One region of the Paenibacillus sp. FSL H3-0286 genome, then DNA from elsewhere that is predicted to be linked to it. Evidence: riboswitches for the same ligand, from Rfam matches in the RefSeq annotation. Region 1 holds a riboswitch; each other region holds the start of a gene.
The links. A riboswitch is a leader RNA that binds a small molecule or an ion and turns the genes downstream of it on or off. The one in region 1 is predicted to bind thiamine pyrophosphate.
Positions count from the first base shown of each region.

Region 2: linked by a shared signal. The riboswitch ahead of MHB37_RS13765 (ABC transporter ATP-binding protein) and the one ahead of MHB37_RS02115 (ABC transporter substrate-binding protein) in region 1 are both predicted to bind thiamine pyrophosphate.
Region 3: linked by a shared signal. The riboswitch ahead of MHB37_RS09315 (thiamine phosphate synthase) and the one ahead of MHB37_RS02115 (ABC transporter substrate-binding protein) in region 1 are both predicted to bind thiamine pyrophosphate.

Region 1 is NZ_CP150285.1:478,187-483,431, forward strand. It holds gene MHB37_RS02105 (ABC transporter permease) at 27-788, opposite strand; gene MHB37_RS02110 (MTH1187 family thiamine-binding protein) at 785-1,078, opposite strand; gene MHB37_RS02115 (ABC transporter substrate-binding protein) at 1,269-2,318, opposite strand; TPP riboswitch at 2,480-2,590, opposite strand; gene MHB37_RS02120 (hypothetical protein) at 2,749-4,200, opposite strand; gene MHB37_RS02125 (MFS transporter) at 4,273-5,245, opposite strand, start outside.
Region 2 is NZ_CP150285.1:3,070,643-3,075,887, forward strand. It holds gene thiM (hydroxyethylthiazole kinase) at 1-36, opposite strand, end outside; gene MHB37_RS13755 (ABC transporter substrate-binding protein) at 78-1,115, opposite strand; gene MHB37_RS13760 (ABC transporter permease) at 1,112-1,888, opposite strand; gene MHB37_RS13765 (ABC transporter ATP-binding protein) at 1,869-2,564, opposite strand; TPP riboswitch at 2,763-2,866, opposite strand; gene MHB37_RS13770 (amino acid ABC transporter substrate-binding protein) at 3,089-3,925, shown strand; gene MHB37_RS13775 (amino acid ABC transporter permease) at 3,979-4,647, shown strand; gene MHB37_RS13780 (amino acid ABC transporter ATP-binding protein) at 4,661-5,245, shown strand, end outside.
Region 3 is NZ_CP150285.1:2,181,667-2,186,911, reverse strand. It holds gene thiH (2-iminoacetate synthase ThiH) at 1-1,095, opposite strand, end outside; gene MHB37_RS09325 (thiazole synthase) at 1,129-1,896, opposite strand; gene thiS (sulfur carrier protein ThiS) at 1,952-2,155, opposite strand; gene MHB37_RS09315 (thiamine phosphate synthase) at 2,194-2,799, opposite strand; TPP riboswitch at 2,913-3,014, opposite strand; gene MHB37_RS09310 (SDR family oxidoreductase) at 3,102-3,974, opposite strand; gene MHB37_RS09305 (GDSL-type esterase/lipase family protein) at 4,212-5,245, opposite strand, start outside.

The DNA.
Region 1 (5,245 bases):
CTTGAGACATACAGGCATCTTCCTTTCTATGAGTTACGGCGCGGCTTCCAGCGAACCAGCCATTTTTCCAGCAATGCAATAATAGCAAAGAGTACAAGACTTAAAAGTACAATAATAACAATAGCAACAAACATCCGATCCGTACGATATGCGGATTTCTGCAGAAGCATATAATAGCCAATACCTTTATCCGCGCCAATCCATTCAGCGACCACGGCGCCCATAACCGCATAAGTAGCAGATATTTTTACGCCGGAAAATAGTGCCGGGATAGAAGAGGGCAGCTCCAGCTTGGTGAAAATTTGCCACTTGCTTGCGCCAGCCATTTTCATATAATTCATCATGACCTGATCACTTTGGGCCAGACCGCCCATCGCAGCGACAGCTACCGGGAAGAAACATACTAGTGTAATCAGCACGATTTTGGGCAAAAGACCAAAGCCGAACCAGATAATGAGCAGGGGTCCGAGCGCGATGGAGGGAACATTTTGACTCAGAATAATAAGTGGATAAAAAGCCCGTCTAGCCCAAGGCAAAAGATGCAAAAGCAAAGCAACGATCAGGCCTACCCCCGTACCAATGGGAAAACCAATTAAAGTGAGCCGCAGCGTAGCCATCGTATGAGCCCAAAGACCAGAAGCGTTACTGGTGGATTCACGAGCAATATCAGCAGGACTCGGCAGAATCCAGGATTCAATATGAAATACAGATACAGATAGCTGCCATACGGTTAAAAAGAAGACGACCGCCACAAGGGGCGGCCATATTAGCTTCCAGGTCGATCTCACGGCCGATATTTCTCCGTCAATTTATCCATGCTGATTCCGTTAGGATTATGAGCGATTTTGATCTGCGAAATTACGCTTGGACTGCCTGCTTCGATCAACGCCTCCTGCATCTGACGCACAACCTCCAGCAGCTCGCTAAGCTCACCTTCCATTGTGGTTTCCAGTGGATTCACTTGATGTTTAACACCGGATTTCTGAATGACCTCAATCGCTTTATCTACGTATGGGATGGAATCCTCATTGTTCGGTGTTTTTGGAATTACTTGAATGCTTAGTAGGGTGTTAGCCACAATAATCAATCCTCTCATTTTATAAGGTAAGTTCAAAAAGCCAACTTTGATAACGAAGTAACTCAGGAAGCAAACTCGACATCGAATCTTGAACGAACTTGGGAAGTCCGGTACTCACGTAGCACATCACTACGCTCCGTTCCTCCTTCCTCAAGTAACGTCCAACCTTCTTGGTTCTGAAGTCCGCTCTCTACTCCGCCGGTAAAAAATCATTACTGAATGCACTAGCAGCATCCAGCGGTTTATCCAGCAACTTCAGATCATACATCCAGTCGCCGTAATTTTGCCAGACCTCGGTTTTTTGCTCGCCCCAGCGGGCAGCATCGTCCTTGTATTTTGGGCTAAGCCATTTTTGGCTAGCTAGGACAAGGTCGGCGTCCAGGTCAGGAACGGCCTTCGATAACATACCGGCAGCCTCTTCCGGATGATCAATGGCATACTGATAACCTTTTGATGTGGCTTTCATGAAGGCCTTCACCAGATCAGGATGATCTGCAATTTGCTTCTCACTCGTCGTCAGCACAGGCGTGTAATAATCGAGCTGTGGCGCATAATCCTTTAAGTACAGCATATCCAATGGCTCGCCACGCAACTCAGCCTCAACACCAGTCCAAGCGTAGAAAATCCAGGCGAAATCAATGTCACGTTTGACGGCGGTAAAATAATCAGCTTCACCGATACTGATCAGCTTCACCTTTTTCACATCGCCACCTTCAGGATCCATGATAGCTTTCATGGCTGCTTCTTCGGCCGGTGAGCCCCAGCCTCCGTAGGTTTTACCTTCGAAATCCTTTGGTGATTTAATATTGCGATCTACTGGAGCAGCGAATCCCGACGTATTATGCTGAATAATAGCTGCTATCGAGACAAGGGGTACGCCTTGTAGACGGGCTAGTGTTAATCCTTCTTGGGCGCTGATGCCAAATGCGGCTTCGCCAGAAGTAACCATAGTATCAGAACCCGCTGCGCCTGGCTGAACGATCTCGACGTCCAGACCTTCTTCAGCGTAGTAACCAAGATCCTTAGCTACGTATAGACCGGTATGATTCGTGTTCGGTGTCCAGTCGAGTGCGACTTTAACTTTGGTGAGCTCTTTTGGAGCATCCGTCCCAGCCGCAGCAGTTGGATCAGTAGCATTTGCTTTGTTTCCGGCTGTATTCCCATTGTTGCTGCCGCATCCGGCAATGGCAAGAATGAGTACACAGGTGAGGCACAACGTAAGTGCTTTTTTAAGGTGCATGTCTTCTTCTCTCCTTTAAGGTTACAAGAATCCCGTCTTCACAACATGAACCGTAAAGTGTAGTATGTACGTTTTTCTACATCTTTTAGTGATCTTACAAAAAAAGCGCCCCGAGTGATCGGGACGCTGGCTTGGCGCAAGGTTAGTTAAGGTCACAGGGACCAGAACCAATTGGCGATTCCTACGCTGGCATTATCCAGATCAGGTATAAGGGTCAGTATCTTGTGGGATACAATCTCAGCCGGCCAATTCCAGCACCCCTGGTTCTATGAAGTTAACGGGTATTTCTATGTGCAATATAAGTAAGCATAAGTTTTGTACCCATACTTTATATCTTATATTTCTCGCATACGGTGTATTATAGACGGCTGTACTCAGAATGTCTAGTAGTGCACTCCTGAATTTTTCCAATCCAGTAGTTTCTTTTTTGCTAGTCTAGATCTTTATATTTTTTGCGGTGACGCCGTTTAAGCTCACTAACCAGCGCCCCTAGCGTGAGGACAACGCTGATCAGAATCCCGCTCATGATCACGAAGAGGGCAAGAAATTCAAAGGGAGAATAACCAATCATTTTACTCCATTGAATCTTTCCATCCAGATCGTCAATGACCTGATTCATGCCGTAAATCCCGCTTACTACCGTAAATACAGTAAGAATCATCAGCAGATTATCCCGTCGCTTGGATTGAAACTTATCCTGATACTGAAACAGGTCATTTAAGGTTTCTTTCACTTCCTCGAACAAAGCGTCGTTTCCGTATACTTTACGCAGCTGAAGAAATATCTCCCGGCCCTGCGACTGGGAAATCAACTCCAAGAAGTAGAACTTTGCCGAGAACTTATTAATGGAGTAGATTAGATTGTCTATTTCCTCATAATCATGATTAATCCGAAGTCGGGAGTGCATATTGGCGAGCTTTAGCAGAACGATTTTGTGGAAAATATTGAGTAAAAATCCGTAATAATATTGCCCGTACATCTGGTTGGCTAGACTAACAGCAATCTCCTGTTCAGCGCGGGTCATGCAGCAAAAGGTTTGCTCATTCATCATATAATATGTGTCTGGACCCCAGCGATTATAGGAATGCTCATGACAATAGTTTGCAATATACGCTGGATCGCTGGCACTGGCATAGGGCTTTCCGTTCAGATTAATTCCATCAAGCTGTGAGGCGCGATAGCGTAGATTTACACTAATCTCATCAGAGCTTTCTTCATTCTGAAAGCCGTAAAAAGCTTGCACCTGCATTCTTTCATCTACGAAAAAAGGAAGGGTCTCGAAATAAGCCCCATTGATATCCGATTGATCCAGATATGGCTCCAGTCCATCCACCAAATTTCGGAAGACAAAATCCTCTACCATCTCATAGGTCTGTTCCCCGCAATGAATATAAGTGTAATCATCCTGTATGAAGGTATTCTCTAGCGCACGGAAACGATCCGCGAATTCTAGGGCAATACTAAAGGGAATTGAATCCCCCTCCAGCTGGACACGTATCGTCACGAATCCAAGCTGAAAAGGACATATGAATATATCCGTCGAGAGAATTTTGAAAAATATAGATTGCTGCGGAATCTCCAGAATGCAGTCGAGATTATTTACTCTGGAAAAACGGCGGAACGAGTCGGCATCCTTCCTGCGTGGAAAAAGGACATGTGCAGCAAACGGTAAATAGGTGCGCTCCATACGTTCATGGGAAACACAGTAGCCATCTCCGTAATAGGCAGCTTCAAGCTCTTTATTATCCAGAAAAAAACGTGTGAAGCCGTCGTCCTGTAATTGCTGGATAAGCTGCTTAGAATCGCCCTTTTTTATAGAAAAGGGAAATATAAACTGCATGAGCGCAGTATGTAACAAAGGCTCAGTTGAAGACTCATTCATTCATCGTCCATCCTTGTGCTCAGAATATGCTTATAGATCACATTACCCTAAAAGGATAACGTTGATACTGTTCTAAATACGGGAACTCTTTCCTTTCAACGCTTGCATGGACTGGAACCTCCATGCGGCAATGCTTAGCAGAAACAAGAAGGCGGCAAAAGCGGCCAGTAATCCGGCTGTTTGTGCCACTTCTAAATGGTCCATAGACCAGCCCATAAACAGAGGTAGCAAAGCACCGCCAACACCTCCGGAAGCAATCATAATGCTGGGTGTTGACTCTTCGGTGCCAGGCAGCATTTTGCTGGAGTAGACTAAAGCAATGGAGAAAATACCGGACATAAACAGCCCCAGCAGCAGAATTACAATGAAAGCAGCCATTCGATTGTCAGTGAACGGAAAGAGTGCCAGCAGTAACAAGGTTAGTAAACAGCTGCTGAGAATGTACACGCGATAAGATATTTTTTCGGCAATTACACCCGCAAACAATCTTCCTGTAGACATCGCCAGCCAAAAGAAAGTGACTGTCAGTGCTGCGGCAGACTCCGTCATCCCTAGCTTGGCAATAAAGATAGCCGGCATAAAGTTGACTAAACTCATCTCTGTGCCTACATAAAGAAAAAAGAAAACGATGAAGATCCCTAACAGAATCCATTGCTTACCTTTATACGGAAATTTTTTGTTAGAACGTGAGCTTGAGGATTGCGAATTGTCTGCTCCTTGGACAGAGGCGCGTTCATCCAGCATTCGTTGTAGATTACCGAAATGCCCTCTTGTCCAGAGGATAAGAGAAATTAAGGAGAAGGCAGCGACGATTAGAAAGGCCAATCTCCACGCTCCGGCAGCAATGAGCGGACTGGCGATAAGCGGCATCACGAGTGCGCCTATCCCGAATAGCACTTCAAGCCGGCTCATTGCAATAGCAGTTCCTTCGGTTACAGCACCAATAATAATGGTGCCGATAACCGCTTCGATCATCCCGAAACCAAAACCTGCGGCAACAGCGATAACATACATCCAGCCCCAAGGCGGTAGAAAGGCGTAGGCA
Region 2 (5,245 bases), 2.6 Mb from region 1:
GGGGTTGGATTCCCGTACTTTGGCTAAGTAACTCATCATAATTCCTCCTCAAGCTTGTATGAATAACCAACTAAACGTTACAGATTGATAAAAGCTTCTTGTGCTTTAATATCTTCTGGTAGAAGATCGTTGGTGGATAACCACTGCTGAACCTTTTCCCAAGATGTCGGGTCTTGATAACCAAAAGTTTGATCGCCTGCATTCATCAGCGGCAGTAGAATTTCAAGACTTTTTTTCTCAATCTCCTTGTCGAGCGGTGAAGTTGCATCTTCATGTGCAATCAGTAAATCCAGGGCTTGTTCAGGATTCTGCTCCACAAATTCCTGTCCTTTTGTTATGGCATTTAGAAATTTTTTAAAGTAGGCTTCAGAATTTTGCAATCCTTGTTCGCTGGCCACCAGCACAAGCTCATAATAGTCAGGTACTCCGTAATCCGTTGGATTAAGCGAGGTGACCGGATGTCCCTCTTTTTCAAGGATCAGTTGTTCATGGTTGATGAATCCGCCCATTATTGCGTCCACTTGTCCTGTAGAGATCGCAGGGATAAGGTCAAAACCTACATCAATCAGCTTGGCGGATGAAGGATCGCCTCCATCACTCTGGATCATTGTCCGAATCATCGCTTCATAGAGCGGAATGGAGGAGTAGCCGATTTGTTTTCCCACGAGCTCTTTGGGACTATGAATACTGCCTGCCTGAGGAACCATCAGATGATTCAGTGGATGCCGCACGATTGCTGCAATCGAACGTACAGGGATTTTCTCTCCGCGTGCCATAAGCACCTGAGGCTGATAACTGAGCGCTAGATCAATTTGATTTGCTGCTACAAGCTTTAGGGCGTCATTGCTGTCCGCAGGCATTTTGATCTCGACATCCAAACCTTCCTCTTGGAAAAATCCTTGCTGTTGCGCAGCGTATAGAAAGGAATGAACGGCATTGGGATACCAATCAAGCATAATCGTCAGCTTGTGTGACTGCTTATTATCGGTATTGGAGGAACCGGTTTGGGAGTTGTTATTTAGCTTGTCTGCCTTCCCGCAGCTGCTTAAGAGCAAAAGTGTGCATACTAGAAATACAGAAATAAGTCCTCGTTGTGGGGATTTTAAATGATTCATTGGTTAGATCCTCTTTTCTTTAAAAATAATTGTTCGAGTAAAGCTATCGCCAGAAAAAGCACAACACCAAGCGCGGACAGCAGAAATACAGCCGCGAACATTTCATCGCTCTGCATATTTCCGGCCATTCTGCGGCTGAAGTAACCGAGTCCTTTACTGCCGCCGAGCCATTCCCCGATAGTAGCTCCGATGACGCAGTATACAATGGACAGCTTTAAGCCAGAGAAAAAAGCAGGCAACGCCAGTGGAATTTGGGTTTTGACAAGCAGCTGCCAGCGGTTTGCACCAAATGTTAATAATAAGTCCTTGTAAGTCTGGCCACTTGTACGAAGTCCATCATATGTACTCACTACAACTGGAAAAAAAGCCGTCAAAAACACCACAGCCACTTTGCTCCACAGCGAATATCCGAACCACATAATAAAAATGGGCGATAGCGCAATTAATGGGACCGTCTGGCTAATGATAAGGAAGGGATAGATGGCCTTTTCTACGGGGCGAAACAGGAACATTCCAATACCCAGCAATACACCAAAAATCACAGAAAGGACAAAACCTACCAGTATCTCCTGCAACGTCGCTAATAAATGCTGTCCAAATAATAATTGCCTGTGCTCGATCAATGCGATGCCAATAGATGAAGGTGCAGGGAGAATAAAGGCTGGAATCAAGTGAAGGCGAACAGCTGACTCCCAGATTACAAGAATGAGCAGTACCAGAAGAAGGAAGGGACCATAGTTGTCTAGATGTTTTTTAAAAGGTATAGGTTGCATGCAATCTTCGCTCCAACTCTGCCCGTAGTGCTATAAACCGGGGTTCATAGTTCATCTTATAATGTCTTGGTTTTGGTAGATCGACAATGATCTCCTGTAATTCGCTGTGCGCACCGCCAGATAATAAATAAATTCGATCACTGAGCAATAGTGCTTCTTCCAGATCATGAGTGATGAGCATAATCGTCTGATTCAGTTCACCCCATAACTCCAACAGCCAACGGTGTATCTCACGTTTGGTCATGGCATCGAGAGCGCCAAAGGGCTCATCCAGCAGCATAAGGCCACTTCCGCCTCCAGCCACTAAGGTGCGCAGAAATGCGACTCGCTGTTTCATTCCTCCCGAAAGTTCATGGGGATAAGCCTTCTCTACATCTGTTAAGCCGAAGCGGGCCAACATTTCCCGAATCTGAATGATTGTTTCCTGTTTACTAAATCTGGGCATGATCTCCCAGGGCAAAAGGCAGTTGTCGAGCACTGTTCTCCAAGGCAGCAATAAATCCTGCTGAGGCATATAAGCGATCTGACCTAAACGACTAGCGGTTGAGGGGAGCGTAGGGAGTTTTATTTTTCCATGAGTAGGTTCGAGTAAACCGGCAACCGTTTTGAAAAATGTGCTTTTCCCGCATCCGCTAGCACCTACTACGGAGACGAATTCCCCTTGCCTGATATCCATGGATAGTTTTGCGAATACAGGGGGTTGTTCAGTTTCCGGAAAAGAGTAGGTTAGGCCTTGAATAGATAAAATGGTCGTGATGATCTAACCTCCTAATATTTTTGTGGAGCGCCTAAACAAATAAAGACCCATCCATTTCCAGAGGAAATGAATGGGTCAAAAAGTTCATTCTGCATAATAACACTTAACATGCTTGATGAAAATTCTGCTCCACTTCCCTCCGCTGGTATGATCCAGATCAGGTTCCAAGGGTCCGGAGCTTGAAGCTCCGTCTCAGTCGGCCGACTCCCCTAGTGAAATAACAGGTCCATATTAATTTGTTTATAAATATACCATATCTTTCTGAGAAGTAAAGAGAGAAAGAAGTGAAGGATTAATCCAAGATTGGGTAAGATATAAGTAGAAATCTAGTTAATATTACAATTCCGATGTACATAATCGGAAAAAAGTATTGACGATCATGTGATGGCAGTGTACTATTCAATTTACCGGAAAAAAACCGGATAGAGAGAGGGGATTTAATAATGAAAAAATGGAGTTTAACTATTATATTGGCGTTAACCGTGGTCCTTGTAGCGGCTTGCGGCAATAATTCGAATACCAATACGGCTGCTGAACCAACAGCTGGAACGAATGGTGGAGCAGCATCTTCAGCGCAAAACAGTTTGGAGGCTGTGAAGGCCAGCGGCAAATTGCGGATAGGTACAGAAGGGACTTATGCACCTTTTACTTATCATGACACTGCGGGGAAATTGACGGGTTTTGACGTGGAAATTGCCGAAGAAGTAGCCAAACGTTTAGGTGTTGAAGCTGAATTTTTTGAAACTCAGTGGGATGGTATTTTTGCTGGGATGGATGCGAAACGGTTTGATGTCATTTTTAATGAAGTTTCCATTAACGAAGATCGCAAAGTGAAATATGATTTCTCTGAACCCTATATTGTATCCAAGGCAGTATTGATCGTGAGCGAAAACAATGAGGATATTAAGACCTTTGCTGATCTAAAGGGTAAAAAAGCCGGACAATCCCTGACCAGTAACTTATCCGACATCGCTCGTGAGAACGGTGCTGAAATCGTAGCTACGGACGGTTTCAATCAAGCGATGGACCTGCTGACTTCGGGACGTATTGATGCAACTGTGAATGATGGCTTGTCTTATCTGGATCTGAAAAAACAAAAACCAGATGCAAAAATTAAAGTGGTTGATGAGATTCCTGAAGGCTCACAAAGTGCCGCGGTATTCCTGAAAGGCAATGATGAGCTGGTGAATGCGGTCAGTGATGCGATTAAAGAGATGAAAAGTGATGGAACGTACTTGAAAATTTCCGAGAAATACTTTGGAGCTGACGTTTCAAAATAATACAAGGCTAGCAAGGCTAATTAAGCCTAGAAGCTAAAAAGGATGTCTGAATAATGGATGACCGCAAAATACAAATTTTCTTAGATACACTGCTACCCCTGCTTAAAGCCGGGGTGGCTTTTACCATTCCGTTGGCGCTACTTTCCTTTGTGCTTGGATTGATTTTGGCGATCCTAACCGCGTTGGCACGTCTTTCACCGTGGGTAATTCCGAAGCTAATCGCCCGTTTTTATGTATGGGTCATTCGGGGAACCCCGTTGTTAGTGCAGCTATTTATTATATTTTATGGTTTGCCGGCTGTTGGTATTGTACTCGACCCTTTCATTGCCGCCACCATTGGATTTACCCTTAGCGTAGGGGCTTACTCATCGGAAATCGTACGCGCTGCTATCCTGTCGATACATAAAGGCCAGTGGGAAGCTGCCTTCTCAGTCGGGATGACTCGTGGGCAGGCTCTGCGCCGCGTAATTCTGCCACAAGCTGCACGCGTTTCTGTACCGCCGTTATCCAATTCTTTTATTAGCTTGGTCAAAGATACATCGCTTGCAGCGATCATCACCTATACGGAGATGTTTAGAACTGCTCAGCAGGTAGCCTCTACCACTTATGAGCCTCTGCTGGTATACTCCGAAGCAGGATTGTTTTATTTAGTGTTCTGTTCTGTGCTGTCGGCGCTGCAAAATTACTTGGAGAAACGACTCGATCGTTACTCTGCGACCTAAAGGAGAGATACTTGTGATTGAAATCATTAATTTGCATAAATCCTTCGGCGCACTCCAAGTGTTAAAGGGTATTGATCTGAAAATGGAGCATGGAAAGGTACTTGTCATTATTGGGCCATCCGGCTCCGGAAAAACTACACTGCTGCGCTGTTTTAATCTGTTGGAAATCCCGGATCAAGGCAGCCTGTCACTCGGGGATATCACCATCAATTTTACAGATCATAAGAAAATTCCTCAGAATTCCGTATTAGCTCTTCGGCAGAAAACAGGGATGGTCTTTCAATCGTATAATTTATTTCCGCATATGACTGCGCTAGGCAATGTGATGGAGGGACAGGTAACTGTCTTGAAACGAACCAAGGAAGAAGCGCGTAAGCGGGGCCTTCAACTGCTGGCTAAGGTGGGTTTGGCTGATAAAGCTGATAACTATCCACATCAGCTGTCAGGAGGACAGCAGCAGAGAGTGGCCATCGCCCGGGCTATGGCAGTAGATCCAGAAGTGCTGTTGTTTGATGAGCCCACTTCGGCGCTCGACCCCGAGCTGGTAGGGGAAGTGCTTAAGGTCATCAAACAATTAGCAGCAGAAGGTATGACTATG
Region 3 (5,245 bases), 1.7 Mb from region 1:
GATATCCCAGTCTTTAAAAATGGGCTGCAAACCCTTCGTATATAGCATTTCCGTAATCTCCTGCACACTACGGCCATCGGATATTTCGAATTGCGGAGTTCCCCCTGCATTAGTGTGACCGCCCACCTCAGTAGTGACCCCGGCTGACATCTTAGTTATTCCTAGATGAATTAAATGATCGCGTAGAGAGGCAGGCTCTCGTGTAGATAAAGTAATGCCCGAACGGGGTAAAAATAACCGGTATGCCAAAATAATCTGCACTAGCGATCGGTCGGTAACATCACACTCCGGGTTAAATTCCCCTAAATAAGGCCGAAACCGCGGAGGTGACAGACTGATCTCGCAATCTGGATACCGATCCTGCAAATAGCGGGCATGCATGGCACTTTGGAATGCTTCTTGCCGCCAATCATACATCCCGAGCAACGTACCAATATTCACAGAACGAAAACCTGCCTGACAGCCGCGTTCAGGTGCATCCAGGCGATTCCGGTAGTTTCTTTTAGGCCCTTTAACATGCAGCTTTCTGTAAGTCTCCTGGTGGTACACCTCTTGGTATAGTGTTAATCCATCCACCCCTGCTTGAAGAAGCTCTTTATATTCTGCAGTTGATAGAGGATTTATCTCAATACTGACAGAGGAAAAAAATTCCCTGAGTACATCTACGCAATCCTTAATATATGAGACAGGATTCTCCCGGCGCGATTCACCAGTCAAAATGAGGATATGCCGCAGACCTGTAGCTGCAATCTTCTCAGCCTCCCTGCGAACCTCCTCCAAGGACAGCTTTTTGCGCGGAAAATCATAAATGGAGCTGAAGCTGCAGTAGGTACAATGATTCACACAAAAATCCGCAAGATACATCGGTGTGAACAGCTGCATCGAATAACCAAAATGTGCACGGGTCAGTCGCTGTGCAGCCAACGCCATCTCCTCTAGCAGCGGCGTTGCTGCCGGAGAGAGCAATGCCAGCAAATCATTTTCGTTCAGCTTGTCTTTTCCAAGCGCCCGCTTAACGTCATCCTCCCGGAACTCCTTCCACAGTTGCTCATAAGGATACTGCTCCAAGCGGGCCAGTGTGTCAAAAAAGCTCATGCTAATCTTCCCTCCTTTCGTGACCTATCAAATTCAGTTCAAAAATCCAGTCAACGGTGACGAAGCAAAAGCAACTTCTTCTACAGGACCGAGTCCTGCCAAATAAGCTTTGCGGCCAGCGGATATCGCCTCGCGGAACGCTTCCGCCATGACGAGCGGATTACGTGCCGTTGCAATAGCCGTATTAAGCAGAACAGCAGCGGCCCCCATCTCCATTGCTTCCGCCGCTTCCGAGGGCTTGCCAATCCCGGCGTCTACAATAATCGGCAAATTCACTTCTTCAATAAGAATACGCACAAGCTCCTTAGTGCGCAGGCCGCGATTCGTCCCGATCGGCGCACCAAGCGGCATCACAGCAGCAGCACCGGCATCTCTCAGACGTAAAGCAGCCGAAAGGTCCGGACTCATATATGGCAATACTACAAAACCCTCCGCTGCTAAAATCTCTGTAGCTCGTATGGTCTCCAGATTATCTGGAAGCAGGTATTTCTGATCATTGATCACTTCGATCTTGACCCAGTTCCCCAGTCCCGCAGCTCTTGCTAATCTTGCAATACGGACTGCCTCTTCCGCTGTACGCGCTCCTGAGGTATTAGGCAGAAGAGTCATGTGGCCGGGAATGTGGTTCATGATATTTTCTGCTCCACCTTGCGGGTCCACTCGGCGAAGCGCTACAGTAATCACCTGAGAACCAGAGCTTGCGATCACTTCGGGGATCAACGTATTCCGGCTATATTTTCCGGTTCCGATAAATAATCTACTGGTTAATTCGATGCCGCCAATATGTAACGGGTCATGCATGAAATTACCTCCCTTTGGTTCGTATAAATTTCTCAAAATTCTATACCGCTCCATCTCAACCCCCACCAACAAAGTGCACCAGTTCCAAACGATCATCCTCGCTCAGAGCAGTACTTTCATAATTCTCCTTACTGACAATTTCTCCATTCAGCTCAATGATCATCAGACGACCCGACCACTCAGGAAGACTGATCAAATCAGCTATAGTTTGAATACCACCAGAACACTCTGCGGATTTCCCGTTAATCAACAGCTTCATTCTGAATCACCCCCTTCGCCCATGCTGTTACCTCCAGGCTATGAATGAACCGCCTTATGAATAGCTTTGGCGGCCTCATAAGGATCATCCGCTCCGCAAATACCGGACATCACAGCAACTCCTGCCGCACCTTTCCTGATGATCTGCGCCGCATTAGCGGGGCTAATTCCGCCAATCGCAATTACAGGAATAGAGCTGGTCTTCACCGTTTCTGCAAGCAGCTCTAACCCACGTGCGGGCAGCCCTAACTTGCTATCCGAGGGAAATACATGACCAAACAAGCAATAATCAGCTCCCTGCTCTGAGGCATTCGCCGCTTCTTCCGGAGAATGAACCGATCTCCCCAGCCGAAGCTGAGGTGCAATTCGCCGGGCTGTAACCGGACTCAGACTGTGCCAAGCCAACTGAACCCCCGCGGCACCAGCTGCCAATGCTACATCTATCCGGTCGTTGATTATCAGTTTGGTAGCGGGCATACCGGCAGCCAACAGCTGCTGTGCCGCAGCGAGCAGTTCGCATGCAGGACATTGCTTATCTCTCAGGTGAATATAATCGACCCATGTCTGCACCGTGCCAGCTAGTTCAACAAAATGTCTCAGTTGTAGCTTGCCGTCTGATATTAGATGGATCTCAGCTTGCAACATCACGATCTCCTCTCTCACTTCCCTGTAGGTCAGTAAAAAACAAAAAAACTGCCCCCCGTAAGGAAGGCAGTCAGAATCTGTATATAGACGGCACTACAAATAGCCCGACAACAGAAATTCGTTCTCCACTTCCCTACGCTGGTCTTAACCAGATCAGGTTCAAAGGGTCCGGAAATCCATTCCGTCTCAGCCAATCGGCACCCCTAGTGACATAAATATACAATTTTAAAATGCTAACGTGGTTTATAGTAACATATTTTTTTATTGAAATACACCCATTTATTCACATTAGCTGTACTGATCTAACCGTTTACTACCTCGCCACCATTTACATGAATAACCTGTCCAGTCACATAACTGGAATCGTCAGAGGCCAGATATACATAGGCTGGTGCCAGCTCTTCTGGTTGTCCAGGCCGTTTCATAGGCTGTGTACCTCCAAACTCGCTAACCTGTTTTGCATCAAAGGTAGAGGGAATCAGCGGTGTCCAGATTGGACCTGGTGCAACACCGTTTACCCGTATGCCCTTCTCTGCCAGATTCGTGGACAAGGATCGTGTGAAGCTAAGAATAGCTCCTTTAGTTGATGAATAGTCCAGCAGCTGCGGGCTTCCGCGATAAGCGGTAATTGAAGTTGTATTTATAATTGTAGATCCTGCTTTTAAATGAGGCATAGCTGCTTTTGTTAAATAGAACATCGCAAATATATTCGTACGGAAAGTACGCTCAAGCTGCTCGGAAGTAATATCCTCGATCTTAGCTTGCGGATGTTGCTCTGCCGCGTTATTGATGAGAATATCAAGCTTTCCTAAGCCCTCCACCGTCTGTTTAATAAGATCCTTACAGAATTTCTCGTCACCGATATCACCTGGAATTAGGATACATTTGCGGCCTTCCTGCTCGACCTGACGTTTAGTTTCCTCTGCATCTGAGTGTTCATTAAGATATGAAATGACCACATCAGCGCCTTCTTTAGCAAAAAGCACAGCAACTGCACGCCCAATTCCGCTGTCTCCACCGGTAATTAACGCCGCCTTGTCTTGCAGTTTACCTGCTGCTTTATAATTTGCCGGCTCGTATTTGGGCAGCGGTGTCATTTCACTCTCAATCCCTGGCTGATGATGCTGCTCCTGTGGGGGTAAGGTTTTTGTAGCTTGTTTATTGTTGCCTGACATCTTCCCTATCTCCTCTCGTTAAGCAAATTGATAGTTAACTGATCGTCTTAGGATGGCACAACTATGCACGTTTATACGCTGGGTTTGTCATTTTCTTAAATCGCTTTACGAATCTTACTTACCACAATGAAAGTAGATATAAACAACCGTGAGAGATATACTGCTGTAAGTGGAGAGGAATTCACTGCATACAAATAGACACAGCATCGCTGCTGTGCCTTGAATTGTTCACCCTAACTATTTTAGAGAAGAAACATGATTTTCTGCATTCACTTCATGTTCCAGCACCCACATAAAGTACAGAGCTTTGGCCGCTTTCTCCCGGGTCACTATAGCTTTAGGTTCTAGTTCTGTCCCATTGACCATTTCGCCTCTGGCAATCCCCACTTCAGATCTAATGAGTCCTAATTCATATGCACTTTTCACTTTTGAAATTAAATAAGGAGAAATGTCCGCTGTATCAACAAGCTGCGTCCAGGATACAAGAGGATAGTACATCGCACCCCTAGCTCCTGGCTCCAGATTCGAATCATAGCCAGGAGCTCCTGGCACTACTGCTGTGCCGTTATAATCAGTCATGTACTTAGGTTTATTAGCAAACTTTATTTGGTAAACGTCATAGAGAATAGCACCCATCGTTTCACGTGACAGCTTACCTTTCGGATAATAGGCAAGATCTGATCTTTCCACTTTCATTAACTTAGAAATACTGCGTGTGAATTCAGCAACTGTCATCTCCGTATCCGGATTAAAATTCCCTTGACGGTCTTTGTCCATTACTCCCAGCTGGATTAATTTTTCAATTTGATTACGGTAATATGCAGCTTCCCCAGTCGTCGTATCATTCGTTATTTCCGGAAAAATCTTACCCCAGTTCCCTGTTAGTGCCGCATGCTTAACGTTCCCTTTAAGGTAAGGAGTAATGGAGGCAGCAGTAGAATCGCCAGTAGCACCTTTCTTTACAAGCTCCGTGACAATCATCCGTGAAAATTGTTTGGAGAGCGCTTCTTTAAAATGAGTCCCATCGACTTTCTTTGAAGGATGCCCGTTAGCGTAACTTCCGTCATTTGTTTTGCCTGGCGTTTCTCCGGCTTCAATTGACATGAAGAGGGATGTTATTGCTTCTACACCGATCTCGTTATAATATTTCAGACTTTCCGAGTTAAGGTCAATAAGTGTAACTCCAGATTCATCTGCGACCCGTTTAAGAATATCTACAAACTTTCTTGATTTAAAAGAATTTTCATAGATATATCCCGGACTTGCATTCC